Regions from separate parts of the Ancylobacter mangrovi genome, predicted to be linked through region 3. Evidence: predicted binding sites of a transcription regulator. Region 3 holds the regulator's gene; each other region holds the start of a gene.

Region 1 (9,476 bases), 150 kb from region 3:
GCCCAGGGCGCCAGCGCCCCCTGCTTCAGCGAGCGCGAGCGGTCCGGCACCACGAGCTCGGGGTCGATCTTGCTCTCATGGCCGAGGCCGTCGCAAACCGGGCAGGCGCCGAACGGGTTGTTGAAGGAGAACAGCCGCGGCTCGATCTCGGGAATGGTGAAGCCGGAGACCGGGCAGGCGAACTTCTCCGAGAAGATGATGCGCCGCGCCGCGCCGCTCTCATCCGCCTCGTCGGCGAATTCGATCACGGCGATGCCGTCGGCGAGGCCGAGTGCGGTCTCGAAGCTGTCGGCGAGGCGGCTCGCCATGTCGGCGCGCACCACGAGGCGGTCCACCACAACGTCGATGTCGTGCTTGAACTTCTTGTCGAGCGCCGGCGCCTCGGCGATCTCGTGGAAGTCGCCGTCGATCTTGACCCGCTGGAAGCCCTTCTTCTGGAAATCGGCCAGCTCCTTGCGGTATTCGCCCTTGCGCCCGCGCACCACCGGCGCCAGCAGGTAGAGCCGCGTGCGCTCGGGCAGGGCGAGGACCCGGTCGACCATCTGGCTGACGGTCTGGCTCTCGATCGGCAGGCCGGTCGCCGGCGAATAGGGCACGCCGACGCGCGCCCAGAGCAGGCGCATATAGTCGTAGATCTCGGTTACGGTGCCGACCGTCGAGCGCGGGTTCTTCGACGTCGTCTTCTGCTCGATGGAGATGGCCGGGGACAGGCCGTCGATCTGGTCGACGTCCGGCTTCTGCATCATCTCCAGGAACTGGCGGGCATAGGCCGAGAGGCTCTCGACATAGCGGCGCTGGCCTTCGGCATAGATGGTGTCGAAGGCGAGCGAGGACTTGCCCGACCCCGACAGGCCGGTGAACACGACAAGGCTGTCGCGCGGGATCTCCAGATCGACATTCTTCAGATTGTGCTCACGAGCGCCCCGGATCGTGATCGAACGGGCATCGCGGCGCGGCGAGGGATCCACGCGGTCCTTCATTGATGTCTCTTCATGCGGGCCCTCGGCCGGGCCGATCTTCACATCTGTTCCGTACCCGACACCGCACGCTGGGCAAGCCGGCGGCGCGGATCAGGCCGGAATGTCGGCCCGGCTATCGCATTCCCTTCCGGCCTCGCAGGCACGAATGCCCGCCGGCCGGGGATCAGAAGGCGATGCCGGCGCCCTTGAGGGCGATCGCCGCGCAGCCCAGCGCGGCGATGAGGCCGCCCGACACGGCGAGGAGCGCCCGGCGGATCATCATCTGGCGGGCATCCTCGGCGCGCAGGGCGATAGCGCGGGCGGCACGGCGGCGATTGCGCGGATCGGTCATGGCATCACAAGCTCGATAAGCGTCTCGGTTGACGTGTCCTTAACATAGTGGCCCTTCCGGCGGCTGCAATTGCACGAGTCGCATGCTTGCGCCCATCAGGCCACAATGCTAGGAACATAACAAGAACAATTTACATGGGCACGCTACGAACGGCCGGCGCGGTGCCGCGAGCGTGCCAATATAGTGGACAAGCATGCCGTGTGCCGCGCCGTGCCCGGCGTGGTTGGCTATAAGATCGGGTCTTTGACGGGAGGACGCCGGCACGGCGTCCGGATGCGGAGGATAGGATGGCGGGCAGCGTCAACAAGGTGATCCTGGTCGGCAATCTCGGCCGCGATCCGGAAGTGCGTACGTTCCAGAACGGCGGCCGGGTGTGCAATCTGCGCCTCGCCACCTCGGAGACCTGGCGCGACAAGGCGTCGGGCGAGCGCCGCGAGCGCACGGAGTGGCACAGCGTCGTCATCTTCAACGAGAACCTGCTGCGCGTTGCCGAGCAGTATCTGCGCAAGGGTTCGAAGGTCTATGTCGAGGGCCAGCTCGAGACCCGCAAGGCGACCGACCAGTCCGGCGGCGAGCGCTATTTCACCGAGGTGGTGCTGCGCCCGTTCCGCGGCGAATTGACCATTCTCGACAGCCGCGGCAGCGGCGGCTCCTCGGAAGGCGAGGATTACGGCTCCGGCGGCAGCGATTTCGGCTCGTCCGGCAGCTTCGGTGGCGGTAGCGGCGGTTCCGGCGGACGCTCCTTCGGCGGCGAGCGCAAGCCGGCCCCCATCGGCGGCGGCGGCTCGGGCGGCGGCGGCGATCTCGACGACGAAATCCCGTTCTGAGCCTTGTGCCGCACTATTGGGCCTTGTTCCGCACTGAGCCTTTGCCGCAATGGGCGTCTGCTCGCACGGGGGCCCGCCCGTGGGGCTCGATGGTCCAGCCGGACCGGCGGGATGAGGCCGGCGAGGCGGCAGCGTGTAAACCGCCCGGCTGCCTTCCCGTGCGGAGCGCCCGATGGTGGACGCCGGGACCGGCGACCGAGCGGCACGGGATGAACCTGGCGCCGCTTCTCTAGGCTTCCCTGCCGATCCGGATTCACGCCTTTTCGGCCCTTGCCGACCTCGGCCTCGGCGTGGCGCAGTTCGGCGGGCCTAAGGCCACCGCGTGCGGCCCGCCGCGGCGCTGGCCGGGTGTGGTGCGGCGCTCTGATGGTGACCGGGGTGGCCGGCTCGTCCCGAATCCACCAGATGCGCAGGTTTGGCCGTTCGGGCTGATCTACTTCCTGCCGCCCTACGTGATCTGGGTGCCGCAGCGCGAACTTCCGGGTACCTATCGGCATGCCGTACCGTGCCGCCAGCGGGCGAGGCCTCGCACGCTCTTCGGCGGGCTGAAGCCGGCGAACTCGTTCACGTTCTGGCGCAGGCGCCCAATGCTTCGGGGGCGCGTTCGGCAGCCGTGTCGCCGCGACACGCGGGCGGGTCACGGCATGAACGTGGCCTTGATGCCGTCGATCACGAACTGCACGGCGAGGGCGGCGAGTACCACGCCAAGCAGGCGCGAGAGGATGGCGTTGCCGGTGACGCCGAGCAGGCGGTTCATCCGGTCCGCAATCAGGAACACCAGCAGGCAGCTCGCCAGCACTGCGAGCGTGATGGCGAACAGCGCGGCGAGGCGGGAGGCCTCGCCATGTGCCTCGCCCGACAGCAGCAGCATGGCGGTGATGGCGCCCGGCCCCGCCATGAGCGGGATGGCGAGCGGGAACACGGCGATCATGCGCAGGTGCTGCTCGCGCATCGCCGCCTCGGCGGCCTCGAACTTGCGCTCGCTGCGGCGGGCGAACACCATCTCGAACGAGATCGTGAACAGCAGCAGCCCGCCGGCGATCCGGAAGGCAGGCAGGGTGATGCCGAGCGCGTGGAGCAGCGGCGCCCCGACGAGCCCGAACAGCACCAGTATGGCCAGCGCAATGACGGAAGCGCGCACCGCCACCGCCCGCCGCTCCGTCGCCGACAGGTCGGAGGTCACGGCGAGGAAGATGGGCGTGAGGCCAATCGGATCGATGACCACCAGCATAGTGACGGCCGCCGAGAACACGTAGTCCAGCATCAGTCAGCTCCCCCGCCCGATCACATGCCGCATCCAGCGCCTTTCGCGCTGCGTTAGCCGACCTATGTTTACGCCCCCGCGCCCGAACTCGGCCCGCCAGCACCCACCTTCGGAATCCCGACAGGCGGCCGCATGAGCCGGCGAAGGGTCGGCGCGTCGCGGTCCGGGCACCCGGCGTCACCCGACGCCGCCGGCACCGGAAGCGGCCCAGAATGGCCGTTTCATGATACCTGTCGGCCTTGGTTCCGCCACGTTCTCCCAGCGTCGCGAAGTGTGGTCTGTAATGCATTGATTTTCAATGTATATTTCGGGCCTCGGCGAAGGCGTCCGGCTGGCGTCTCGCAGCGGAATCGGCTAGACAGGGGGCACCTTATGCAACCTGAGAAAAGTCGCTTCCTTGTCCGATTCCGATACGTCTAGGCCCGAGGGCGCAGAGCCTTCGGATATTCGGCCCGTCTCTATCACCGACGAGCTCTCGCGCAGCTATCTCGACTATGCGATGAGCGTCATCGTCTCGCGCGCGCTTCCGGACGTGCGCGACGGGCTGAAACCGGTGCACCGGCGCATCCTGTTCTCGATGCGCGAGAACAATTACACGCCCGAACGCCCGTACAACAAATCCGCCCGCGTCACCGGCGACACGATGGGCAAGTACCATCCGCACGGCAACCAGGCGATCTACGACGCGCTGGTGCGCCTGGCGCAGGACTTCTCGATGCGCCTGCCGCTGGTGGACGGGCAGGGCAATTTCGGCTCGATCGACGGCGACCCACCCGCGGCCGAACGCTACACCGAGGTGCGGCTCGCCCGCCCGGCGATGACACTGCTCGACGACCTCGACAAGGACACGGTCGACTTCGGCGAGAACTATGACGGGCGCGAGCGGGAGCCCACCGTGCTCCCCGCGCGGCTGCCGAACCTTCTGGTGAACGGCGCCGGCGGCATCGCGGTCGGCATGGCGACCAACATCCCGCCGCACAATCTCGGCGAGGTCATCGACGCCTGCGTGGCGCTGATCGACGATCCCTCGCTGCAGGGCGAGGCGCTGCTGGACTACATCCACGGTCCCGATTTCCCGACCGGGGCGCTGATCCTCGGGCGCAGCGGCATCCGCCAGGCCTATCTCACCGGCCGCGGCTCGATCGTGATGCGCTCGCGAACCAGCATCGAGACCCTGCGCAAGGATCGCGAGGCGATCATCGTCACCGAAATTCCCTATCAGGTGAACAAGGCGGCGATGATCGAGCGCATCGCCGAACTGGTGCGCGACAAGCGCCTCGAGGGCATCGCCGAGATCCGCGACGAGAGCTCCCGCGAGGGGCTGCGCGTGGTGTTCGAGATCAAGCGCGACGCGCAGGCGGACATCGTCCTCAACAATCTGTTCCGCATGACCGCGCTGCAGACCTCCTTCGGCGCCAACATGGTGGCGCTGAACGGCGGCCGGCCGGCGGTGATGACGCTGCTCGACCTGCTCACCGCCTTCGTCGCCTTTCGCGAGGATGTTGTTAGCCGGCGCACTAAATTCCTGCTGCGCAAGGCGCGTGACCGCGCCCATGTGTTGGTGGGCCTCGCCATCGCGGTCGCGAACATCGACGAGGTGATCCACACCATCCGCACCTCGCCCGATCCGGCGACGGCGCGCGAGGCGCTGATGACCCGTCACTGGCCGGCGCACGACGTCGCGCCGCTAATCGCGCTGATCGACGACCCGCGCCACAAGCTGGCGGAGGACGGGACCTACCGGCTCTCGGCCGAGCAGGCCCGCGCGATCCTCGACCTGCGCCTGCAGCGTCTCACCGCGCTCGGCCGCGACGAGATCGCCGACGAGCTCGACAAGATCGCCGTGGAGATCCGCGACTATCTCGACATCCTCGGCAGCCGCGAGCGCATTCGCTCCATCGTCAAGAGCGAGCTCGTTGAAGTCAAAGACCAATTCGGCACACCGCGGCGGACCGAGATCACCGAGGCCGACGGCGATTTCGAGGACGAGGACCTCATCGCCCGCGAGGAGATGGTCGTCACCGTCTCGCATGCGGGCTATGTGAAGCGCGTGCCGCTGTCGACCTATCGCGCCCAGCGGCGCGGCGGCAAGGGCCGCTCCGGCATGCAGACGCGGGACGAGGATTTCGTCACCCGCATCTTCGTCGCCTCGACCCACGCGCCGGTGCTGTTCTTCTCCTCCAAGGGCCAGGTCTACAAGCTGAAGGTATGGCGCCTGCCGGTGGCCGCGCCGCAGGCCCGCGGCAAGGCGCTGGTGAACATCCTGCCGCTGACCGAGGGCGAGCGGATCACCTCGATCATGGCGCTACCGGACGAGGAGACCTGGAGCCGGCTACAGATCATGTTCGCCGCCACCTCCGGCTCGGTGCGGCGCAACCAGCTCTCCGATTTCACCAATGTGAACCGGAACGGCAAGATCGCCATGAAGCTGGAGGAGGGCGAGTCGATCGCCGACGTCGAGCTCTGCGGCGAGGACGACGACGTCCTGCTGACCAGCGCCAACGGTCAGTGCATCCGCTTCCCCGTCACCGAGGTGCGCATCTTCAAGGGGCGCGACTCGATGGGCGTGCGCGGCATCCAGCTCGAGGGCGGGGACCGGCTGATCTCGATGGCGATCATCCGCCATGTCGCGGCGACGGCCGAGGAGCGCGCCGAATATATCAAGCGCGCCAACGCCGTCCGGCGCAGCCAGAACGGCGCGGAGGAGAGCGGCGAGGCCGATGTCGAGATCATCGATGCCGATGCCGAGGAGGTCGCGGCCGGCGGCGGCGAGCTCGACCTCAGCCGCTACGCGCAGATGAGCGCGGCCGAGCAGTTCATCCTCACCCTCTCCGAAAACGGCTACGGCAAGCGCACCTCTTCGTTCGAGTACCGCACCACGCGGCGCGGCGGAAAGGGCATCGTCGCCATGGCGGTGAACAACCGCAACGGCCCGCTGGTGGCGTCCTTCCCGGTGGAGGAGACCGACCAGATCATGCTGGTCACCGATGGCGGGCAGCTCATCCGCTGCCCCGTCAACGGCATCCGCATCGTCGGGCGCGGCAGCCAGGGCGTCATCGTGTTCGACACCGCCGAGGACGAGAAGGTGGTCTCGGTCGAGCGGGTCAGCGAGGAGGAGAGCGAGGACATCGCCGGCGAGGATACGGCCGAATAGCCGCCTCGCCCCGTCCTCACTCCGGGAGAATCCCATGCGTCGTCTGTGCGTCTTTCTCGGCTCCAATCCCGGCCGTCGTCCGGGCTATGAGGAGGCGGCGGCGAGCCTCGGCCGTACGCTGGCCCGCGAGGGCATCGGCCTCGTCTATGGCGGCGCGTCGGTCGGCCTGATGGGCGCGCTCGCCAATGCCGCGCTCGAGGCCGGCGGCGAGGTGATCGGCATCATCCCGCAGCGGCTGATCGACAAGGAGATCGGCCACAAGGGCCTGTCGGACCTGCGCGTGGTCGGCTCGATGCACGAGCGCAAGGCGCTGATGGCGGAACTCTCCGACGGCTTCATCGCCCTGCCGGGCGGCGTCGGCACGCTGGAAGAGTTGTTCGAGGTGTGGACCTGGGCCCAGCTCGGCAGCCACGACAAGCCCTGCGCGGTGCTGAACGTCGAAGGCTATTTCGAGCGCCTGCTCTCCTTCATCGACTATGCGGTGGAGGAAGGCTTCATGCGCGGGCCGCATCGCGACATGCTGCTGGTGGCGAGCGAGCCGGCGGAACTGCTCGACAAGCTGCGCGCCTATCGCCCACCGACGGTGACCAAGTGGATCGGACGCGACGAACGCTGAGCCTCGCCCCTGAAGGACAGGGAGCCGCGCGGCCGGGGACGGAGCGCATGCGCCCCGCTCGGCTTGCTTCCGCGGCGGGAGCCGTCTAACCCTTGCCGCGCACACGGAACCGCCGATGGGGCCGCCTATGAGCGCTGCGCGCACCGCCTTCTATCCCGGCTCGTTCGATCCGCCGACCAATGGGCATGTCGAGGTGGCGCGGGCCGCCGCGCGCCTGGCGGACCGGCTGGTGGTCGGGGTCGGGGTCCATCCGGGCAAGACGCCCCTGTTCGCCGCCGCCGAGCGGCTCGACATGCTGCGCGAGGTGTTCGCCCCGGTCGCGGCCGAGCAGGGCGCGGCGCTCGACTGCGTGACCTTCGACGGGCTGGTGGTCGACGCGGCGCTCAGCCATGGCGCGGGCATCCTCATTCGCGGCCTGCGCGACGGCACCGATCTCGACTACGAGATGCAGATGGCGGGAATGAACGGCACGCTGCGCCCGGAAGTCCAGACCGTGTTCCTGCCGGCCTCGCCGATCGCCCGCCCCATCACCGCCACTCTGGTCAGGCAGATCGCCGCCATGGGTGGAGACGTCTCCGCCTTCGTTCCGCCCGCCGTGCTGAGCCGCCTGAAGGCGCGCTTCGGCCGGACCGACTAGACGCGGACGCCGCCGAACGAGCGTCCAACGGAGTTCTCCCGATGATCCGAAGCCTTTTCGCCGCCGTCGTTCTCGCCTGCGCCTTTGCTCTCCCGGCCGCGGCGCAGGCGCCCAAGCTGCCGCCGAATGTCGACCCGCAGAACACCATCATCATGCAGACCACCAAGGGCCCGGTGATCTTCGTGCTGCGTACCGACATCGCTCCCAAGCACGCCGAGCGCATCAAGAAGCTGGCGCGCGAGGGCTTCTACGACAACGTGCCGTTCCACCGCGTGATCGACGGCTTCATGGCCCAGACCGGCGACGGCCAGTATGGCAACGGCACCGGCGGCTCGCGCTATCCCGACCTCAAGGCCGAGTTCTCCAACGTGCCCTTCAAGCGCGGCACGGTCGGCATGGCCCGCGCCTCGAGCCCGGACAGCGCGAACTCCCAGTTCTTCATCTGCTTCGGCGACGCCTCGTTCCTGAACGGCCAGTACACGGTGATCGGCCAGGTCGTCTCCGGCATGGAGAACGTCGACAAGCTCAAGCGCGGCGAGCCGGTGCAGAACCCGGACAAGATCATCTCGATGAAGGTCGCCTCCGACGTCAAGTGAGGCGCTTCCGCGTCCGCAACGCCCATTTCCAAGGAGAAAGTCATGTCCGACAACACGAATTTCCTGCTGCTCGAGACCACGCAGGGACCGGTGAAGATCAAGTTCCGCCCGGATCTTGCTCCGAACCATGTGGCCCGCATCGCCGAGCTCGCCACCGAAGGCTTCTATGACAATGTGCCGTTCCACCGCGTGATCGAGGGCTTCATGGCCCAGACCGGCGACGGCCAGTTCGGCAACGGCACCGGCGGCTCGGGCAAGAAGCTCAAGGCCGAGTTCAACAAGGGCAAGCACGTGCGCGGCACCGCCTCGATGGCGCGGGCTCAGAATCCGGATTCGGGCGACAGCCAGTTCTTCATCTGCTTCGCCGACGCCTCCTTCCTCGACGGCCAGTACACGGTGTGGGGCGAAGTCGTCGAAGGCATGGAGAACGTCGACAAGATCAAGCGCGGCGAGCCGGTGCAGAACCCCGACAAGATCGTGAAGGCCTCCGTCTCCGCCTGATCGACGCCGTTTCGACCGAACTGGTCCCGGGGACGCGCGCGAGCGCGCTCCGGGATCGTCGTTTCCGGGTCGGCGCGCCGTGTGGCGTCCGCCCGCCTTTTTCGCGTTCAGCCACTGCCGCCGAAGCCCATGCATGTCAATCTTTTCGATTTCGAGCTCCCGCCCGAGCGCATCGCCCTGCGCCCCGTCTCGCCGCGCGACGCGGCCCGGATGCTCGTCATACGCCCCGGCGCCGAGCCGGAGCTGACGGACGCGCATGTGCGCGACCTGCCGGAGGTGCTGGCGCCCGGCGACGCACTGGTGGTGAACGACACCCGCGTCGTGCCGGCCCGGCTCGACGGCATCCGCCGGCGGACCTCCTCGCAGGGCGAGGGCGTGCATGTCGAGGCGATGCTGCACAAGCGCATCACCGCCGATACGTGGCTGGTGCTGGCGCGCCCGGGCAAGCGCCTCGCGCCCGGCGACGTGATCGAGTTTTCCGCGCCGGCCGGCGTGCGGCATCTTTCCGCCACGCTGGAAGCGAAGGGCGAGGGCGGCGAGGTCACGCTGCGCTTCGGGCTTGGCGGTGCC
Region 2 (9,476 bases), on a different contig from region 3:
GACGGCATGGTCGTTGTGATCGAACAGACGCGCGATGGCGGGCAGATGCGCGAGCGCTCCGTGAAACAACTCGCCATCTTCGAGGATCATTACGAGTTTCATCCCCGGTCCACCAATCCGAAGCACAAGCCGATCGTCGTGAACCGAGACCTCGAGGCCGATGACGGTCGAACAGTCGAGGTGCTCGGGCTCGTGCGGAAAATCATGAACACGATTCCGATTTCGTTCCGGTAGCGATCTAATCTTGCTTCCCAAGATCGTGCGCTGCTGCCGCCTCACCGGATTTGAACCCGGGCTCATGTGCGATCTCGGACGGCTTAAGATTGGAGACAGCAAACATAAGCAGGATAAAGATAAGAATGGCGTATACAGCCCCCACCGCTAGACGAACCCTACGATAATCTTCGATGCTCGCGCGAAGCGGCTCCTCGCTAAGCTCCTCTACATCTTGTTGTCGAAGCACCGTGTTAATCTCGCGCTTCCAAATAGAGCGGCCGTCCTTCTGTTGCCTAAAAAACCGCTCATTAATGAAAACTTGAATGCCGAACGAAAACACCAGAAATGCCACTGCGCCTAACGCTAGCATTGCTGCCGTCGTCTGACTTGACGCCTTTCCGGCATCGGGTAATATTTTGAGAACAAAAGGCAACGCTGCGATCGCAACGTCCTTCCACATGGCTCCCGCAAGCTCCTGCGCCCGTTGAGCGGACTTCTGCCCCTCATCGACGACAGCTTTGCGTAGTTCTGCCAGCGCCTTCAGCGTGTCCTTGCTTCCAGATTTAACATACGCGGCGTAGGCGGCTTTGGCTGAATCCAACGCACCATCGCCCAGGTCACGCAATTCGCCTCTTCTATGAGTTCTGGCCCATTCGGCTGCCAACAGCAGGTGCCGCGTGTCTGCGTCCTTCGCGTCCGGAAACACCCAAGCAGCACCTTCCTGGAGGCGCGGCATGAGGCTTAGCGCCTCGGCGTCGTTCATCGCCACCGCGCACGAAGGTGGCCCACTGAAATGATAATTCGTCACGCCATCGGCAAACGACACTCTATCCGACAGCGCCGCCAACAGACGCCGGGCGGCCAGAATCCCCCAGACTGCATAAGTCTCTCCCACTCGTTCGGGCGCTCCTCTAATCAGCCACGGCCTTACATCACCAGGTACCAGCATTCTGCCGGTAAAATCGCTGACGTAGGATCTCGGATCTGGAAGCGGTTCGGATGGCGCGAATCCCTCGGGCTCATCATTCGTCCAGAGCTGTAAGCGGTTCCGGTATGTTGAAAAGGTCTCATGCGGCTCCATATCGGCAATGAAAACGTGATCAACTGTCGCGAGATCTTTCTCCCAACGGGTCATTGATCTAGCCAAAAAAAGGCACAACCGTCCTGCCACCTGCCGCTTCGAAACCGAAATTCTAAAAAATTCTTCTGGACCCGGTTCGGCATCGGACTCCAATTGCCCGTCACCGTCCGCCTCGGTGATGGTCACCGCAGCAATGTACGACGGCGGCGCCGCGCGCAATCGAAGCCACCGAGCGCGCAGATCATCGTCCGCCAACGCCGCCCGGAGGATCAGGAGGTTTGGACGCTCATCAATGTCATTCTCCGTCGCCGTGGCGATGAGGAGATTAGCGACGTCCCTCGGGTTCATCGAACTGCTGCTCAAGGCGATCGTGGATGATGATCCGTTCATCTTCCACTTCAATTGCGCCCAACATGTCGTCGGGCACGCGGATTTGGATCTGATTTCTTGTCACATAGCGCCACAGCGCGGGCGGCCGCACCTTCTCCGGCGTGAGCACAACCGGCGCCCCCTCGATCCGCTCTCGCTTCAGCGCATTTCGAAACTTTTGCACCAAGGGATGACCGTCCGGGAGGTTTTGCCCGACGACCGCTTCGAGGAAGCGCTTTTGATCGTCAATTCCCAGGGCGCCACCTCCGGCGGCCGCGTCGTAAGTACGACGATTGGCCTCACGAAAAACTTCCGGAGATACCAAGTCCTTATTGCCACGGATCAAGTCGCGCACGACCTTAACCAGCTTCTCGCTCAACTCCGCATCATCGTGGAGACGCTTGGCTGCGAGAAACGCCTCGAAATACCTCGCCACCTTCTGCTGGTTGCGACGATCGAGCACCGTCAACTCACCCCCATCATCAGTCAAACGGATTAGCGCGGACTTCTGCAGTGCTTCGCGATTCTGCACAAACGTCCGCTCCAGCGAGTCGAGGCTGACGCGCTTTCGGCCGCCCGCCGCGTCTGTCACATCGTACGTGAGCACTTTCTCGTCGTCGTACTTGAGCAAGGCAAAATACTCTTCTTCTCCGGCCCTCAAACGAAATACCATAAAGGCCCCCGCCGCGGTCGAGCCGCCGTGCTGGCGCTGAAAATCTTCGGCCAGTTTCTCACTCTCTTCTTGGAAACGCCTAGGATCAGCAGCAATCCGCCCAAGACGCTCGCGAGTTGCTGATGCATCGGTGAACACATAAGGAGCTCCACCATTGACCGAGCCAATCCGCTCCAAAAAGAACCCGGCGAAACGACCGGGCTCTATGACTTCAAGTCGAACGAAATGCTCCTCGGTTGGGCCTACTAGATGGAACACCATCTGCTCAATCCGAAGCGCTTCCAGTTGGTCATCATCGAAGAACGCCATCTATCCCCCCGCAGTATTGTACGATTCATGTTTTGCCCGACCTGACGCTGCAGCACAGGAGACTCCGTGCGTCATTCGGCTCGCGAGAACGGTAGCATAATGCGTTGGGATCAGCAGCAGAACATCGCGAACCGTTAGTTGGCGTCGAGCCCTTCTTCTGGAACGTCGCCATAAGCCGCGATCAGCACCGGCGGCTCAGCATCGCCGCTCTCGGTCTCCACTTCGGTCGAAAAGGCGATGGCGCCGGCCTTCACCAAGCTTAAGCGCTTGGCCTTTCGGTTGGCATCCTCGGCATCGCGCGCTTCCATTGGGATGCCGGCCTTAATCCGCCCGCGCTTTAGCGCCTCGAAGGGCTGAACGACAAAGAATGTCTTCTTGGGCATGACCTCGTCTCCTTCAGGGAAAATGCCGCGGGCGCGGCCGGCGGCCGGCTGGCATGGGCAGGCATGTTTCTTCATCGCCTCCGCGGAGCACATGGCGCGCCATGGTGACGTCATCGGCACGTATGCCGGTTTCCGACATGATCGCTTCGGCAAGCGCCGGCTCCTCGGCGACCCAGTCCAGAAGCGAGGCGAGAAAGCGCGGATCGCTTGCGCAGGTCCTGACCGCTCTCGCCTCGATCCCCATCTCGGTAAGGAAGCGCTCGAGGCGCAACGCATCGTTCGCGAGAGCGCCCAACACGCGTATGGCGATCCACTCGGCATAGTTGCGAGCCTGTCCGACCCCATCACGCATCGCATGCCTCCGGCAGTCTCAGCTGCACCACGCCAGCAATGAGCCCGATCGGGTTAGCGCAGATGCTGCAGACGAAGCGCTGGCGCTCCAGGAAGGCACTCTCGAGCAGCTCGTCGATCCCGGTCGGCGCATCATCCACGCGCGGGACGTCGACGAAAAACTGGCTCTCGGCGACGCAATGCTCGCACCTCAGATGCAGCCGGAAGCGCGCCGCCAGGCGATCATAGTCCCCTTTTTCCGCTTCGTTCATGATACCTCACACCCTGCAATGTTCTTGTTATGTTCCATATCCTCAAACATGATCGCTCCTGAGTCGAGTCCAATCGGCGGCGGTAGTCGGCTTTTCTAAATTATGGGTTATTTCCCACTTATAGATTGACAGTGGGAAATAACCCACTTAGCGTAACTCCATCAGCCGCTCCTGCTGACGCGTGCCCGGCGGCGGTCAACCGCTCCCCCCAGCCCGACCGACCGCCGGGCACGCCAACCGCTGATGGAGTTCGCGTCATGTCCGATAAGCAGCACATGTTCTGGATGGTCTACGGGCTTGGCCAGGGACAGCCGACGGTTCGGCACAAGACCTATGCGTCGGCGCGCGACGAGGCCGCGCGTCTCGCCCGAAACCATCCCGGCGTCTCGTTCTTCGTTCTCGCGGCGGTGAGCGTGTCGCGACGCGTCGATGTCGAAACGACCATGCTCAATCCCGGCGTCTCGCTGGGGATCGAGGGCTTGGACGAGGACGCTCTCATCCCCTTCTGAACCAACTCCGGCGGCCGCACGTCCCGCCACGGCCGGATCGCTCCTCCCTCACAATCCCAAGTCGATCCGGCCGCCCTTCTCTTTCACGAGGCCAGCGCATGATCCCGCATTCCCATGCCGAGGAATCCCAGCTTGCCCGGACGCCCGAATTCCAGGCGGCCCGCGCCATCGAGCTCGCGGCCTCGGAACTCGAGACCCTGCGTCTCCAGGCACTCGATCTCGCCGAGACGCTCTCCACCCACATCCGCTCGCTCAAGGCGCGCTCGCGCGACATGCGTGACCGCCCGTTCCGCACCGAGGAGCCCGCCAGTGAACGCCGCTGAGACGCCCGTCGAGAAGTGGCGCCTGCGCAAGACCCGCGCCGAGGCGACCCGTGAGCTTCTGGTCCAGCGCTTTCCGCGCTGCTTCATGCCCAAGGGCCAGCCCAAGCTGCCTTTGCAGAAGGGCATCCGGCAGGCCACCCGCGCCGCCGCGCCGGACATCAGCGCCCGCCGGCTGCACGAAGCGCTTTCGGACTACGTCCACGGCCGCACCTATCTGCGCGCCATGACGGCCGGCGCCGCCCGGATCGACCTCGACGGGTGGCCGGACGGCATCGTCTCCGAGGACGAGGCGCGCGAGGCCCGGGTTCGCCTCAGGCGCGCCGATCGCAACGCCGCACACAAGGGTGCCGACCATGGCCATCGCGATGCTGCGTGATCTCTGCGCCCTCGGGCTTTTCCTTTCTGCCCTCGCCTTCTGGGCCGGCGTCTTCACGGGAGCGATGTGATGGTCTGGAAACAGCGAGGCACCATCGAACGCGTGCAGGTGGAGGTCGACCTGAGCGACTTCGACACCGGCCAGCTTCTTCAGGAACTGATCGACCGGCAGATCATCGAAAGTGCCGACGCCGAGAAGTTGCTCGCACGCGAGAAGATCACCGTACAAGGCACAGCGATCTCCCCCAACGACGAGATCTGCCTCGCGCGTTCCGAGCTGGCGATCGGCCGCAGGAGCGAAGCGCTCATCCATATCGAGCGCGCCCTCGGCAACGACTTCATCGGGAGGCTCGCCTGATGGCATGCCCCCTTCCCTTCCTGACCCTCGGCGGCGCGCTGCTGGGCCTCCTCCTCGGCCTTATGATCTTCGGGCCGCTCGGCTTCTGGGTCGGCTTCCGCACCGCCTGGCAGGACGATTTCCCTGCGCCGGGCTCATCCGATCCCTACGCCCAACCCTTCCAGGACGACGTGCGCGAGGTGCCCCATGCGTGAGCACGACGAGATCGTCGACGCCATGGCTGTCAGCCTGGCGCAATCCACCTGCGATCTGGCGGACGAGCGGGAGGTCGCGCTTCTCCTGCTGAGCGCCGGCTACGACGAACGGGAAATCGCCGATCACCGCCGGCAGGCGGTCCGCCTCGCCGCTGCCGGCCGGCGCAACGACAGCCTTTGCGCCGGCCTCTCGGGAGGCGCCCATGGCTGAGGTTCATGCAACCCCGGAATTCGCGGCGGCCGCGCTGGCGATCAAGGCTCAGATCAACGACCTGATGGCGCGCATCGTCGCGTGTGGGCTGTCGCCCGCGGAGGTCGAGCGCCTCCTTGTCGGCATGACGGGGCGCGCCGCCTGCTTCTGTGCCGGCGCTTCGAAGGCGCTTGCGGGATCGCCGCCTCCTTCCGATGCCCACCCGGACGACATGCTCGAATGGGTCGACAAGACCCTGGCGAGGATCCGGAACGAGATCGAGGCCGAGCTGCGCCAGGCCGCCGCCCGCGCCTTCCCGGAGGTGCAGGGCCATGGCTGACCTCGTCAAGCGCATCGCCGCTTGGATACGGCGTCCCTGCGCGGCCGAACTGGACATGCGCGCCATTCTGCGCCGCGCCGCGATCGATCCCGGCGCCTGCCGCAACTGCCGCTTCTGGAAGCGCGGGCCCGCTTATTCGCAGCGGGGCGAGTGCCGGCGGCTTCCCCCGCCAAACGATCTCGGCTGGCCGCGCACCGACATGCACGGCTCGTGCGGCGAGCACCAGCGGATCGGAACCGGAGGTCGCCCATGACGGACGCCCCGAACATCTTCGTCGCCGGGCTCGGCCGCTGCGGCACCACGCTGGTGATGACCATGCTCGACCGCGGCGGCTTTCCGGTCGTTGGGAGCCGTCCGGCTTATGAACTCGACGAGATGCGGCCCGGCCAGCACCAGGAGGCCACCCTTCGGCAGATGCGCGGGCGCGCGGTCAAATGGATCGACCCCACCGCCTTCCCGGTGCCGATCGGCACACGGGCGCTCACGGTCTGGATGCATCGCGACCCGATCCAGCAGGCCCGCTCGCAGATGAAGCTGCTCGGGCTGGAAGCGAACCGACAGGACGCCCGGCGCATGGCGGCACGCCTACGCGCCGACGAGCTGCGCGCCCGCGAGACGGTTCGCCGCCTCGGGCCGGTGCTCGACATCGCCTTCGAGAGCATCCTGCAGGATCCGACCGGCACCGCCATCCGTCTGTCGGTCTTCCTGGAAGGTCATGGGAAGCTGGAGACGGCGCCGGCGGCATCGGTCGTCATTCCGCGCTCGCCGCTCTGCGCGCCGGATCTCTCCATCGAGTTTCACCTCATGCGGGAGGCCGGCCATGTCTGAGCGGCGCCTCTATGAGCTGATCAATCCCTCGGACGCGATCACCTTCCGGGCGACCGTCGAGGAAGCGGCCTTCATTGCGGCTCGGATGCTGCAGGGTCCGTATTTCGTGAAGGACGCCGAGACCGGCGAAGAACCGAAGATCGACGATCTGGGGTCTCGGTACGACGCGCTCTGGAGCGACGCCGAGCGTCTGGCCTCCTATGCGCTGGCTTACCGGTCGTTTCTCGTGGGCAACCCGTCCGACCGTCGGCTGTTCGAAGCCGCGATCGAAAGGATGCCGCCGGATGCCGCCGATGAATATCGGCGGGAATGGCATGCGGCGCGGTGCACGTCGTTTAACGACATCTGCGCCGCCTGCTGGGAGACGGCGGAGAAGATCGCCGCATATCGGCCAGAGGCCGCCCATGACTGATCGCTCCGGTCTTTCTCCAGAGGAACAACGATCATGAGCAAGCAGTGCTTGGCCGCCGGTCCGTGGACGATAGCGGACGACCTCACCGTCTTCGCGGCGGACGGAACGCCGGTCTGCGTCATCGGTGATCCGTTCGAGCCGATAAGCGATCAGGACCGGCTGCATGCCGCAGCGATCGCGATTCTTCCCGAGATAATCGAGACACTCGGCGTGTTCTTCGAAACCTTCGCGCCCGATGACTGGACGCCGGAAGAGTACCCCGACGTCGCCCAGGCGGAAGAGATCTTCAAGTGCCTTTCCGTCGCCGGATACCGGAGGGCGGCGTCATGAACCTCGCGCTCCCGGACAATCCCGGCGCCGTTGGCCCCGGCTGCGATTGAAGGGTTTTCAAGACACATGACCCGGCACCTCGAAATTCGCCTCACCGACGCTCATATCGGCATCTGGCAGAGCGATCCGAACGATCCAACCTTCAAGACCGAGATCTTCGACGGCCTGATCCGCCTGCTTCGTGCGCGGGGCTGGACGGTCGGGCGCGATCCGCGCGTGCACACGCACTACCGGTCGATTTCCAAGAACCACCGCATCGCCCGCAAGGGAGAGATCCGCGCCGAGTTTCACATCTGCGGGCACGCGATCACCTTCGAGTTCTGGGCCACCACGTGGAAGAGCGATCACGTCAACGGGCACCGGTACGATTCCAACAGGATAGACCGTTTCGACTACCTCGATCGGTTGCGAATGCGACAGCTCGAAACCGTCATTTCCTCCTGGTGCGAACAACGGGCTCAGATCTCGGTCAGCCGTTCGCGACCTCATCCCTCGTCGGGAAAGATCACCGCCCGAGCTTTCGTCGAGAGCAGCTATGCCGAGAGCTGGCACTCGGACAAGGCACTCGGACGGCCGCTATGCAAGAGCGATGAAAATCGGCGTAGCCGCGACGGCTGTCTCCTTGAACAGGGCATGACGGTTTGGACGAAGGACTACAAGGGGCGGATCGTGCGGGGCACGGCCCTCTACCACATCAACAACATGTGGTGGGTCGTTGCCGGGCCGTATGCGCTGCTGAACGTCTGCTCCCGCGATATCTACGTCGAGTGCCCGGAGGACGTCCGTCGCAAGCGCAACGGTCGTGAGCGCCGCGTGCGCCTCGAGGCAGAATTGGCCAAGGCCATCCGGCGTGACGATTTCCGCCGGGCGGACGTCCTGCGCCGGATCCTGTTCGGCTCGGAACCGACCTACCGCATTTGGTCCCGCAAGAACGACGCCTATTATCGCGCGGATTATTGTGGCTACACCACCGACGTGGTGAGCGCCGGCCGGTACACCCGCGCGGAGGCGGAGCGCGAGGTGCGGCGCGTTCCCCATCATCTGCACGCCATAGGGCCGGACGGCCGCCGTGAGGATTTTGGGACGAGTTCGGAGTTGGTGGCATGAACGCGCCCCTCTCCTATCGCCGGTTCCTCGAAGCGAAAATGAAGGTTGCCCCGTCGACCGGCATCTCCGTGCCGCTGGACGGGATCAACCCGGCGCTCAAGCCCTTCACGCGAAGCATCGTCCAATGGGCAGCGGCGGGTGGGCGCCGGGCCATCTTCGCCAGCTTTGGTCTGCACAAGACCTCGACGCAGATCGAGCTCTGCCGGCTGCTGAAGGCCCGCGTCGGCGGCGAGGCGCTGATCGTGCTGCCGCTCGGCGTGCGTCAGGAGTTCTTCCGCGACGCGCGCGAGCGCTTCCACGACGCGTTCGCGGTCTCGCTTCGCTTCGTTCAGTCAGACAACGAACTCCACGCGGCCCGCGCTGAGGGCGACCACATCTACCTGACGAACTACGAGAGCATCCGTGAGGGCAAGCTCGACCCCGGCAACTTCGCCATCGCCAGTCTCGACGAGGCGTCGATCCTGCGGAGTTTCGGCTCCAAGACGTTTCAGACCTTCCTGCCGCTCTTCGACAAGGCGCGGTTCCGCTTCGTCGCCACCGCCACCCCTTCGCCCAACCGCTTCAAGGAGCTGATCCATTACGCCGGCTTCCTTGGCGTGATGGATACGGGTCAGGCGCTGACACGCTTCTTCCAACGCAACTCGGAAAAGGCAGGCGATCTCACGCTCTTTCCGCACAAGGAACATGAGTTCTGGATGTGGGTGTCCACCTGGGCCGTCTTCCTCCAGAAGCCGTCGGATCTGGGTTTCTCCGATGAAGGCTACGACCTCCCGCCGCTCACCGTCCGCTGGCATGAGGTGCCGGTCGACCTGGTCGGCTCGACGGCCGATCGCGACGGGCAGCTGGCGCTGATCCGTCCCGAGGCCAAAGGTCTGTC
Region 3 (9,476 bases):
CGCACCGAGATCACCACCTATGGCCGCGACTTCGCGGTGGCGGCCACGCTGTTCCGGCGCGATACGGCGCCCGGGAAGGTCGGGCGTCAGATGCAGAGCTGGATGCGCACCCCCGGCGGCTGGAAAGTGGTCGCCGCCCATGTCAGCGTGATCGACGAGGTAAGCCACGTCGACGAGTGAATCGATAGAGGCGTGAGCGATATCAAGGCGCGGTCGGCGATTTGCGGATTTTGTTCGCTCATCGTGCTAAAGATCGGGCGCTGCGGCATTTTCGCGGCAGCGACTCGCTGCATTGCCGGGTACCCTGTCGCTCATGTCCGTGGTTTCCGTTCGCTTTCCCGCTGACCCGATGCTCTCCGCGAAGGCCGGTCGTGGGCGCGTGACCCGCGCCGAGAGCCTGCGCATGCAGCTCGCCGACGAGATCACGCGCGGCCTGCTGCCGCCCGGCACGACGCTCGACGAGACCGCCCTCGCCACCCGCTTCGGCGTCTCCCGCACCCCGGTGCGCGAGGCGCTGCGCGAGCTCACCGCCTCCGGCCTCGTGGATGCCCGCCCGCATCGCGGCGCGGTGGTGGCGCGCCCCGGCGTCGAGCGCCTGCAGAACATGTTCGACGTCATGGCCGAGCTGGAGGGCCTGTGCGCCGGCCTCTCGGCGCTGCAGATGACGCCGGCCGAGCGCCGCGCACTTGTGAAGCTGCACGATGCCATGGGCGAGTTGATGCGCCAGGGCGACTTCAACGCCTATCGCGAGGCGAACGACCAGTTCCACACCACCATCTATGACGGCAGCCACAACGACTATCTGATCGAGATCACCCTCGGCACCCGCCGGCGCCTGTCGCCCTTCCGCCGGGCGCAGTTCCGCGCGCTCGGGCGCCTCGGCTTGTCGCATACCGAGCACGACCGGGTGGTGACGGCGATCCTGCGCGGCGACCGCGAAGGCGCCATCGCCGCCATGCGCAGCCACATCGCCATCGTTCATGACGCTTATGAGCAATACGCTCAAAGCGTCTGATCTGACACGATAATCCAGATATCTTTCAGCCGCCGACGGCGTGGCTCTCGCGCCGTTCCTCCTCGGCGGCGAGAAAGCCCCGCCAGCCGCCGAACGCCGTGATGTCGCGCGCATTGGCCGCCGCGGCCGCCTCCATGAGGAAGCCCTTCACCTCCGTGCCATCGTCGAGCATCACCGACCCCACGCCGAGCGGAGCGGGAATGGCGGCGACCAGCCGGCCAAACGCTTCGGCGGGCAGCGCCCACACCTCGCAGGCGATAGGCGCGCCGGAGCCCGGACGGCCACGCACCAGCCCGGGCCGGCGCACCCGCCCTTCCGGCAGGAGATGCAGTCGGTAGTCGGCGCTGGTGCGCGCATTGCGCAGGAACACGCCACCGGCCGCCACCAGATCCCCGTTGAGCGGCAGGCCGGAGAGATGCGCGCCGAACAGCGCCAGCTCGAGAAAGCCCGGTGCCGGACGCGGCCTCGCCTGCGGGCGCGGTCCCAGCCGCCGGCCGGTCGCTCCCATGGTCAGGCCGGTATCCGCATGGAAGCCGGAGCCGAGCGCGGCGAGATGCGCGTCGCGCCCCGCCGGCGCCAGCAGCGTCACCCCCGCCGGCGCGTCGTCCGGCCGGATCTCGGCCGGCACCGACAGGGCGCACATGTCGAGCAGGTTCACGAAGTTGGTGTAGACGCCGAGATTGCTGTTGTAGCGCACCGGCTCGGCCAGCATCTGCTCGACCGTGTAGACGGTCGGCATGGTCGGCACCATCAGCGCGTCAAAACCGGCCAGCGCCGCGCGCGCCTGCACCTTCAGCTCGGCGAGCCGGTACTGGCCGCGGAACGCGTCGACCGCGCTGAGGCCCCGTCCCTGCTCGACGATGGAGCGCACCACGGGATGGAACGCGGCCGGCCGCGATTCCAGGAACGCGCCCACTGCGGCGAGGCGCTCGGCGACCCAGGGGCCCTCATAGAGCAGCTTCGCCGTGTCGTGGAACGGCGCCATGTCGATCTCCTCGACCTCGGCGCCCAGCCGCTCCATGCGGGCGACGGCGGCGGCGAAGGCCCGCTCGGCCAGCCGGTCGCCGAAGCTGACCAGATCCGCGCGGCGCGGCACCGCGATACGCGGCCGGGCGGGAAAGTCCCCCGGCGCGCCGATCGGCAGCGCACGCGAATAGGGGTCCGCCTCGTCCGACCCGCCCGCCGCGCGCAGCACCGCGAACGCTTCCTCGACCGACAACGCGAATACCGATACGCAGTCGAGGGAGCGGCAGGCCGGCACGACGCCGCTGGTCGAGACGAGGCCGAGGCTGGGCTTGAGCCCGACGATGTTGTTGAGCCCGGCGGGAACGCGCCCGGAGCCGGCCGTGTCGGTGCCGAGCGCAAACGGCACCAGCCCCGCCGCCACCGCCACCGCCGAGCCCGAGCTCGACCCGCCCGGCACCAGGTCCGCCCGCATGGCGTTACGCGGCGTGCCGTAGGGCGAGCGCGTCCCGTTCAGCCCGGTGGCGAACTGGTCGAGATTGGTCTTGCCGATAACGATCGCCCCGGCCCGGCGCAGCCGCGTCACGCAGCTCGCATCGCGGGTCGCGTCATAGGCGTAGTCCGGGCAGGCGCAGGTGGTCGGCAGGCCGGCGACGTCGATATTGTCCTTCACGGCGAACGGCACGCCATAAAGCGGCAGGCCGGCCGGATCGATCCCCTCCAGCGCCCGCAGCGCCGCCGCGATCGCCTGCGGCGTGCTGAGCGCGGTGAAGACCGCCGGATCGCCATGACGCTCGATGAGCTCGAAGCAGCGCGCAACCGTGTCCGCCGGCCGCGCCGCCCCGGAACGGTGGGCCGCGACGATGTCCGCGATGGTGCCGATCAATGTATCGTCCTTCCTGTGCTCCCGCGCTCATGCATAACACTTGAGCAGCACATAGGCCATTGCATACAGGAGCAGGAAACCGCGTTTCCACGGTGCCGGATTAGCGATCCATTTACCGATTGTGGAACACAAAAAGAACGGATAGTGTTTGTTCGTGATTTGTTTTCATTGCGGCGCGCGGACGGAAGGCATCGATGCTCACTCGCAAACAGCACGAGCTGCTTCGCTTCATCAATGACCGCCTCAAGCAGGACGGTGTTCCGCCCTCCTTCGAGGAGATGAAGGAAGCACTGGACCTGAGGTCCAAGTCCGGCATCCACCGTCTCATCACGGCGCTCGAGGAACGCGGCTTCATCCGCCGCCTTCCCAACCGGGCTCGGGCGCTGGAAGTGCTGCGCCTGCCGGAGGATTCGCAGCCGCCACGGGCCTCGCGCGCCTTCGCGCCCAACGTGATCGAGGGCAGCCTCGGGCGCGCCCGCCCCGCGGCGAGCGACGATGGCGCGTCGCGCTCGGTGCCGATCCCGGTCATGGGCCGCATCGCCGCCGGCACGCCGATCTCCGCGATCCAGTCGCGCGACCACACCATCTCCATGCCGCCGGAGATGATTGCGGGCGGCGAGCATTTCGCGCTCGAGGTGCGCGGCGATTCGATGGTCGAGGCGGGCATCCTCGACGGCGACCTCGCGCTCATCCGGCGGATGGACACCGCCAATACGGGCGACATCGTCGTGGCGCTGATCGACGACGAGGAAGCAACGCTGAAGCGGCTGCGCCGCAAGGGCGATTCGATCGCGCTGGAAGCCGCCAACCCGGCCTACGAGACCCGCATCTTCGGCCCCGACCGCGTTCGCATCCAGGGACGATTGGTAGGGCTTTTCCGGCGCTACTGAGGGCGCTTCGCGCCGGCGGGCCGCGGCGGCGCGAAGCGCCTCCGGCGGGTTGCCTTGGCGAGCGGCATCGATGGGCAGCGCCGGCTGGTCAGATTGGAAGCGGCATTTGTAACGGGGTTACCTGCCAGAGCTGACGGGCGGATGTGCACGAACTCACTGGTGAAGCTCCGAACGGCTCGAGCGGCCGGCTGGAATGTTGCTGGTCGCGGAAGGATCGCGGTTCTCGGCAGTTTTGCTCTGAGCCGATCCCTCGGCGAGGCGCGCGACGTCGCGAGCGAGGGTGGTGGACATACCCTCCGGCGCGAGCCTTGTCTCCCGCGGCGGCCTGGCCTCGGGAGGCAACCTGTGGTCTCGGGGAGGCAGTCTGGTCTCCGGCGGCAGCTTGGCCTCGGGAGGCGGATAACAAGACAGCGCCGCAGGCGCTGCGGAGTCGAACCCGGCTGGCGCCGATCCTTCGCCCCCGCCTCGTGCGCGGCTCAGTCGATTGTCTCGGTACGCGCGGACCCCAAGCGCACATGGGCTCTCGATAGGCATTCCTCCGGGGCCTCTCAGCGCGCCCGCCTCCGCAGGCCTTCATTGCGCGCGGTCGTCATTCCCGTTGCCCGTCATCGTCCGGCTCGTCATCCAACGCGCCGCCCCTGTCATTCGCCGGACTTTCCGCACTGGCTCGGCCGGCCGCGACCGGCTCGGCCGATGCACCCCTTCCGGGAGACAGCCCCGCCGGATCGACGCCCTGCGCGGGCGCAAGAAGGATATTGCCGGCCTCGGGAGATGGAGGCAGCCAGGGCCGCACCTCTCCGCCCGGCCGTGCCACCGAAAGGCGCCACTCCCCCGGCCCCGTCCGCGTCGCCGCCACCCCGCCGAGTTGGTGCCATGCATCGATATGGATCACCGTCGCCGCACAGTCCGCCGGCGGCTCAAAGGGCGTGACCACGATCTCGGCCCGCAGGCAGTCCTCGGCGAGCGAGCCGCGCTCGCGCGAGTAGGTGACGAGAGCACCATCGGGACCCGCCAGCGTGCAGCCCTGCGCGTCGCAGCGGGCTGCCTGCGTCAGATCGGCGGCGGGCACGGCGCGCACGCCCTCGGCGCTCAGCCATTGCGCCACCTCGAAGCGCTCGGCGATCCGCGTCGAGGGGGTGCCCATCAGCGAGAGCGCGCCGTCCGGCCCGCGCACGGCCACGGTGCGGGCGCGGGAATCGACATAGAGATCCGGCGGCCGTGCCAGCAGAAAGACGCATGCCCCGGCACCGGCCAGCAGCGGTCCCGCGAGAACGAGCCGCGTGCGCAACAGGCACAGGCAGGTCAGGGCGAGGCTGAGAAGGATGAGGCTCGCCATCGGCATGGCGGCGATGCCGCGATCCGCACCCGGCAGCGCGGCGACCGAATCCGCGATGCCGATCATCAGGTCGAGGCCCCAGCCCATCGCCCGCCAGGCCGGGCCGTCCCAGCCGAACGGCATCAGCATTGAGCCGAGCAGCCCCATCGGCATGACGATGAAGGACACCACCGGCATGGCAGCAAGGTTGGCGAGCAGGCTCAGGGGAGCGAGGCGCTGGAAATGGAAAGCGGCGAAGGGCGCGGTGGCGAGCCCCGCCACCAGCGAGGTCAGCGCCAGCGCCGCGACATAGCGCACCGGCCGCAGCGTCCAGCGCCGCGCCGTCGTGCCCGAAGGCGCCATCAGCCGCTGGCCCCACCTCTCATAGGCCGCCACCAGCGCCAGCGTCGCGGCGAACGACATCTGCGCGCCGGGGTCGAGGATCGCCCAGGGCGTGAGCACCATCACCACCAGCGCCGCGATCGCCAGCGTGCGCAGCGTCAGCGCCGGCCGGCCGATCATCACGCCAAGCAGAACCAGCAGCGTCATCACATAGGAGCGCTGCGTCGGCACATGCGCGCCGGACAGCAGCAGGTAGTAAGTGGCGGCGAACAGCGCCGGCACCGCGGCCCAGCTCTTGATCGGGTAGCGCAGCGCCAGCTCGGGCGGCAGCGCCAGCAGCGCGCGGGCGAGGAAGAACACCGTCATCGCCACCAGCGCCATGTGCAGCCCGGAGATCGAGAGGATGTGCGACAGGCCGGAGACGCGCATGTTCTCCTCGACGGTCTCCGGCACGCCGTCGCGCAGCCCGGTGACCAGCGCCACCGCGATCCCGCCCTGCCCGCCCGACAGCACCGCGCGGATGCGCCCGGCGATCGCCTCGCGGCTGCGCTCCAGCCAGGCGGCGAAGGCGAGCCCCGCGGGCGGCTCGGGGCCGGGCACGAGCTGCACCTTGCCAAGCGCGTAGCCCGTGGCGCCGATGCCCTCGAACCAGATCGCGCGGCCGAAGTCGAACCCGCCCGGATAGGCCGGCCCCGGCGGCGGCCCGAGCGTCGCGCGCAGGCGCACATGGGCGCCCACCGGCGGCGGATCGCCCGAGGCGAGGCTCACCCGCACCCGCTCTGGCGGATCGGCGATCTCGCGGCCGAGATGGGTCACCCGCAGCGTGATGCGGCTTCCGCGTGCGCGGCGTTCCTCCGCCTCCACGAAGCCGCTCACCTCCACCGCCTGGAGCGTGCGCGCCAGCACCGGATGGGCGATCCGACGCGCCTGCAGGCTCGCCACGGCGAAGCCGGCGGCGATGGTCGCCAGCAGCACGCAGAGGTGAAAGGCGAAGGGCCGGGCGCGGGCAAGCACGGCGAACACGCCGAACAGCCCCGCCGGCACCAGCCCGGCATAGGCCCATGGCTCGCGCGCCGCGCCGAAATACAGCGCGATGCCGGTGGCGAAGGCGACGGGCAAGAACAGGAAGCCGCGGCGGTCGTCGAGCTCGAGCAGCACCCATTCGCCGACCGCCTGCCCGCCCAGCAGCCGCAGCCATGGCAGGCCCGGCGCGGCGCCGGCGGCCGTGAGCGCGGGGACGCGAGGCGCGGAGGCGACGGCAAGCGCCCGCGCGCGCCCGGGGCGCGCCCGCCCTGCCGTTCCCTCTTCCGTTTCCTCTTCCGAGCCGCTCCCCGTCCCCATGCCCCGTCACGTCGTCGCGCCTCGCACGCCTGCCGGGCGCGGCGCCTTTTCCCCCGTCACAGACCTATGGTACACGCACCGTCCGCGCCCGCCATGCCGACCCGTTCCCCGGCGAGATCCCTCGCCGATCACCGCGCGCGAGACGAGAGACATGTCCGAGACCGTCGTCACCCGCTTCGCCCCCTCGCCCACCGGCTTCCTGCACATCGGCGGGGCGCGCACCGCGCTGTTCAACTGGCTCTATGCCCGGGCCAAAGGCGGCCGGATGCTGCTGCGCATCGAGGACACCGACCGCCAGCGCTCCACGCCGGAGGCGATCGAGGCCATCATCGACGGGCTGAAATGGCTCGGCATCGACTGGTCGGGCGACGTCATCTACCAGTTCGCCCGCGCCGAGCGGCACCGCGAGGCGGTGGAGCAGATGCTGCGGGACGGACGCGCCTATCCCTGCTACGCGACCGCCGCCGAGCTGGAGGAAATGCGCGACACCGCCCGCAAGGAAGGCCGCCCCCCGCGCTATGACGGGCGCTGGCGCGACCGCGACGCTTCCGAGGCACCCGAGGGGGCAAAGCCCGCCATCCGCCTGAAGGCGCCGGTCGAGGGGGAGACCGTGATCGAGGATCTGGTCCAGGGCCGCGTCGTGTTCCAGAACAAGGAGCTCGACGATCTCGTCCTGCTGCGCTCGGACGGCACGCCCACCTACATGCTCTCGGTGGTGGTGGACGACCACGACATGGGCGTCACCCACATCATCCGCGGCGACGACCACCTCACCAATGCTGCGCGCCAGACGCAGATCTACCATGCGCTGGGGTGGAGCGTGCCTAAGATGGCGCACATCCCGCTCATCCATGGGCCGGACGGCGCCAAGCTCTCCAAGCGCCACGGCGCGCTCGGCGTCGACGCCTACCGTGCCATGGGCTACCTGCCCGCCGCGCTGCGCAACTATCTGGTGCGGCTCGGCTGGAGCCATGGCGACCAGGAGATCTTCTCGACCGAGGAGATGAGCACGCTGTTCGACCTCGACCATGTCGGCCGCTCCGCCGCGCGCTTCGACTTCGCCAAGCTGGAGAGCATCAACGGCCTCTACATGCGCTCGACGCCGGACGACGAGCTGATGGCGGCCATCGACCAGCTGCTGCCGCACCTGCCGAACGGCACCGAGATCGCCGCCGCCCTGACGGCGGAGAAGCGCGCCCAGCTCCTCGCCGCCATGCCGGGGCTCAAGGAGCGCGCCAGGACGCTGGTCGAGCTGATCGACAGCGCCGCCTATATCTGGAAATCGCGCCCCTTCGACATGGAGCCCAAGGCCGCCGCGCTGCTCACCGACGAGGCGCGCCGGCTGCTGGCCGCCACCGCCTCCAGCCTCGCCGAGCTCGGGGAATGGACCGCCGGCGGCACCGAGGCCGCGGTGCGCCAGGTGGCCGAGGCGAAGGGCGTGAAGCTCGGCGCCATCGCCCAGCCGCTGCGCGCCGCCATGACCGGGCGCACCACTTCTCCGGGCATTTTCGACGTGCTGGAAGTGCTCGGCAAGGACGAGTCCCTGGCCCGCATCGCCGACCAGACGAAGGCCGCCGACGCGGCCTAAGCGTATGGCGCATGGTGCATATGCGAACGGTGCAAGGCGGCACGGACACGGTGCCGCCGCACCGTCAGGGCTGCACTTCGCTGCGCTTGCGAGCACGGTTCGAAACCGTTACGACTTCCATGCCAAGTCGCGACGAAGCAACCCCGCTTCCAACGCTTCAGGCCGAGCGGTCCGGCGCGGCACACGCAAGACGCGCTCCGTCAATCGGTTCCACAAATTCAAGGGAGATCCCGCATGGACGCCAGTCACGGTACTTCGGCGACAACAGCGACTCTTACGGTCGGCAACGAAAGCTGGGATCTGCCCATTCTGAAGGGAACGGTCGGGCCGGACGTCGTCGACATCGGCAAGCTCTACGGCCAGACCGGCATGTTCACCTACGATCCGGGCTTCACCTCGACCGCGAGCTGTGAGAGCCAGATCACCTATATCGACGGCGACCAGGGCATCCTGCTCTATCGCGGCTACCCGATCGAACAGCTCGCCGAGAACGGTGACTTCCTCGAGACCTGCTACCTCCTGCTCTACGGCGAGCTGCCGACCGCGGCGCAGAAAGCCGACTTCGACTATCGTGTGACCCGCCACACGATGGTCCACGAGCAGATGAACCGTTTCTTCCACGGCTTCCGCCGTGACGCGCATCCGATGGCGGTGCTGGTGGCTTCGGTCGGCGCCCTGTCGGCCTTCTATCACGACTCGACCGACATCTCGGACCCGCAGCAGCGGATGATCGCCTCGATCCGCATGATCGCGAAGATCCCGACACTGGCGGCGATGGCCTATAAATACTCCATCGGCCAGCCCTTCGTTTACCCGAAGAACGACCTCGACTACGCCTCCAACTTCCTCAACATGTGCTTCTCGGTACCGTGCGAGGAGTACAAGGCGAACCCGATCCTCTCCCGCGCCATCGACCGCATCTTCATCTTGCACGCCGACCACGAGCAGAACGCCTCGACCTCGACGGTGCGCCTCGCCGGCTCCTCCGGTGCCAACCCCTTCGCCTGCATCGCGGCCGGCATCGCCTGCCTCTGGGGCCCGGCCCATGGCGGCGCCAACGAAGCGGCGCTGAAGATGCTCGGCGAGATTGGCTCGGTCGAGCGCATCCCCGAATTCATCAACCGCGCCAAGGACAA

Evidence for each region. The regulator LexA, encoded in region 3, represses DNA repair genes until DNA is damaged. The targets are predictions, from matches to a motif close to TGTTCNNNNTGTGTTCNG.
Region 1: ssb (single-stranded DNA-binding protein) is a predicted target of LexA. The motif match lies at 1,422-1,439, and genes of this name have one in related genera.
Region 2: NVS83_RS04145 (nucleoid-associated protein) is a predicted target of LexA. The motif match lies at 2,666-2,683, and genes of this name have one in related genera.

What each region holds. Positions count from the first base shown of each region.
Region 1 is NZ_JANTHY010000005.1:153,014-162,489, forward strand. Features, by position in the region: gene uvrA (excinuclease ABC subunit UvrA) at 1-980, opposite strand, end outside; gene NVS83_RS14085 (hypothetical protein) at 1,144-1,311, opposite strand; gene ssb (single-stranded DNA-binding protein) at 1,599-2,138, shown strand; gene NVS83_RS14095 (MarC family protein) at 2,776-3,402, opposite strand; gene gyrA (DNA gyrase subunit A) at 3,800-6,556, shown strand; gene NVS83_RS14105 (LOG family protein) at 6,591-7,172, shown strand; gene coaD (pantetheine-phosphate adenylyltransferase) at 7,300-7,809, shown strand; gene NVS83_RS14115 (peptidylprolyl isomerase) at 7,851-8,405, shown strand; gene NVS83_RS14120 (peptidylprolyl isomerase) at 8,448-8,906, shown strand; gene queA (tRNA preQ1(34) S-adenosylmethionine ribosyltransferase-isomerase QueA) at 9,036-9,476, shown strand, end outside.
Region 2 is NZ_JANTHY010000001.1:839,054-848,529, reverse strand. Features, by position in the region: gene NVS83_RS04155 (LexA family protein) at 1-234, shown strand, start outside; gene NVS83_RS04150 (hypothetical protein) at 239-1,687, opposite strand; gene NVS83_RS04145 (nucleoid-associated protein) at 1,623-2,648, opposite strand; gene NVS83_RS04140 (hypothetical protein) at 2,783-3,031, opposite strand; gene NVS83_RS04135 (DUF3572 family protein) at 3,045-3,383, opposite strand; gene NVS83_RS04130 (hypothetical protein) at 3,376-3,633, opposite strand; gene NVS83_RS04125 (hypothetical protein) at 3,891-4,142, shown strand; gene NVS83_RS04120 (hypothetical protein) at 4,241-4,465, shown strand; gene NVS83_RS04115 (ProQ/FINO family protein) at 4,452-4,841, shown strand; gene NVS83_RS04110 (hypothetical protein) at 4,911-5,198, shown strand; gene NVS83_RS04105 (hypothetical protein) at 5,198-5,392, shown strand; gene NVS83_RS04100 (hypothetical protein) at 5,385-5,603, shown strand; gene NVS83_RS04095 (hypothetical protein) at 5,596-5,922, shown strand; gene NVS83_RS04090 (hypothetical protein) at 5,915-6,175, shown strand; gene NVS83_RS04085 (sulfotransferase family protein) at 6,172-6,750, shown strand; gene NVS83_RS04080 (hypothetical protein) at 6,743-7,162, shown strand; gene NVS83_RS04075 (hypothetical protein) at 7,196-7,492, shown strand; gene NVS83_RS04070 (hypothetical protein) at 7,559-8,599, shown strand; gene NVS83_RS04065 (DNA methyltransferase family protein) at 8,596-9,476, shown strand, end outside.
Region 3 is NZ_JANTHY010000005.1:6,152-15,627, reverse strand. Features, by position in the region: gene hpxZ (oxalurate catabolism protein HpxZ) at 1-180, shown strand, start outside; gene NVS83_RS13425 (GntR family transcriptional regulator) at 350-1,015, shown strand; gene atzF (allophanate hydrolase) at 1,041-2,864, opposite strand; gene lexA (transcriptional repressor LexA) at 3,059-3,754, shown strand; gene NVS83_RS13410 (ComEC/Rec2 family competence protein) at 4,344-6,752, opposite strand; gene gltX (glutamate--tRNA ligase) at 6,904-8,340, shown strand; gene gltA (citrate synthase) at 8,575-9,476, shown strand, end outside.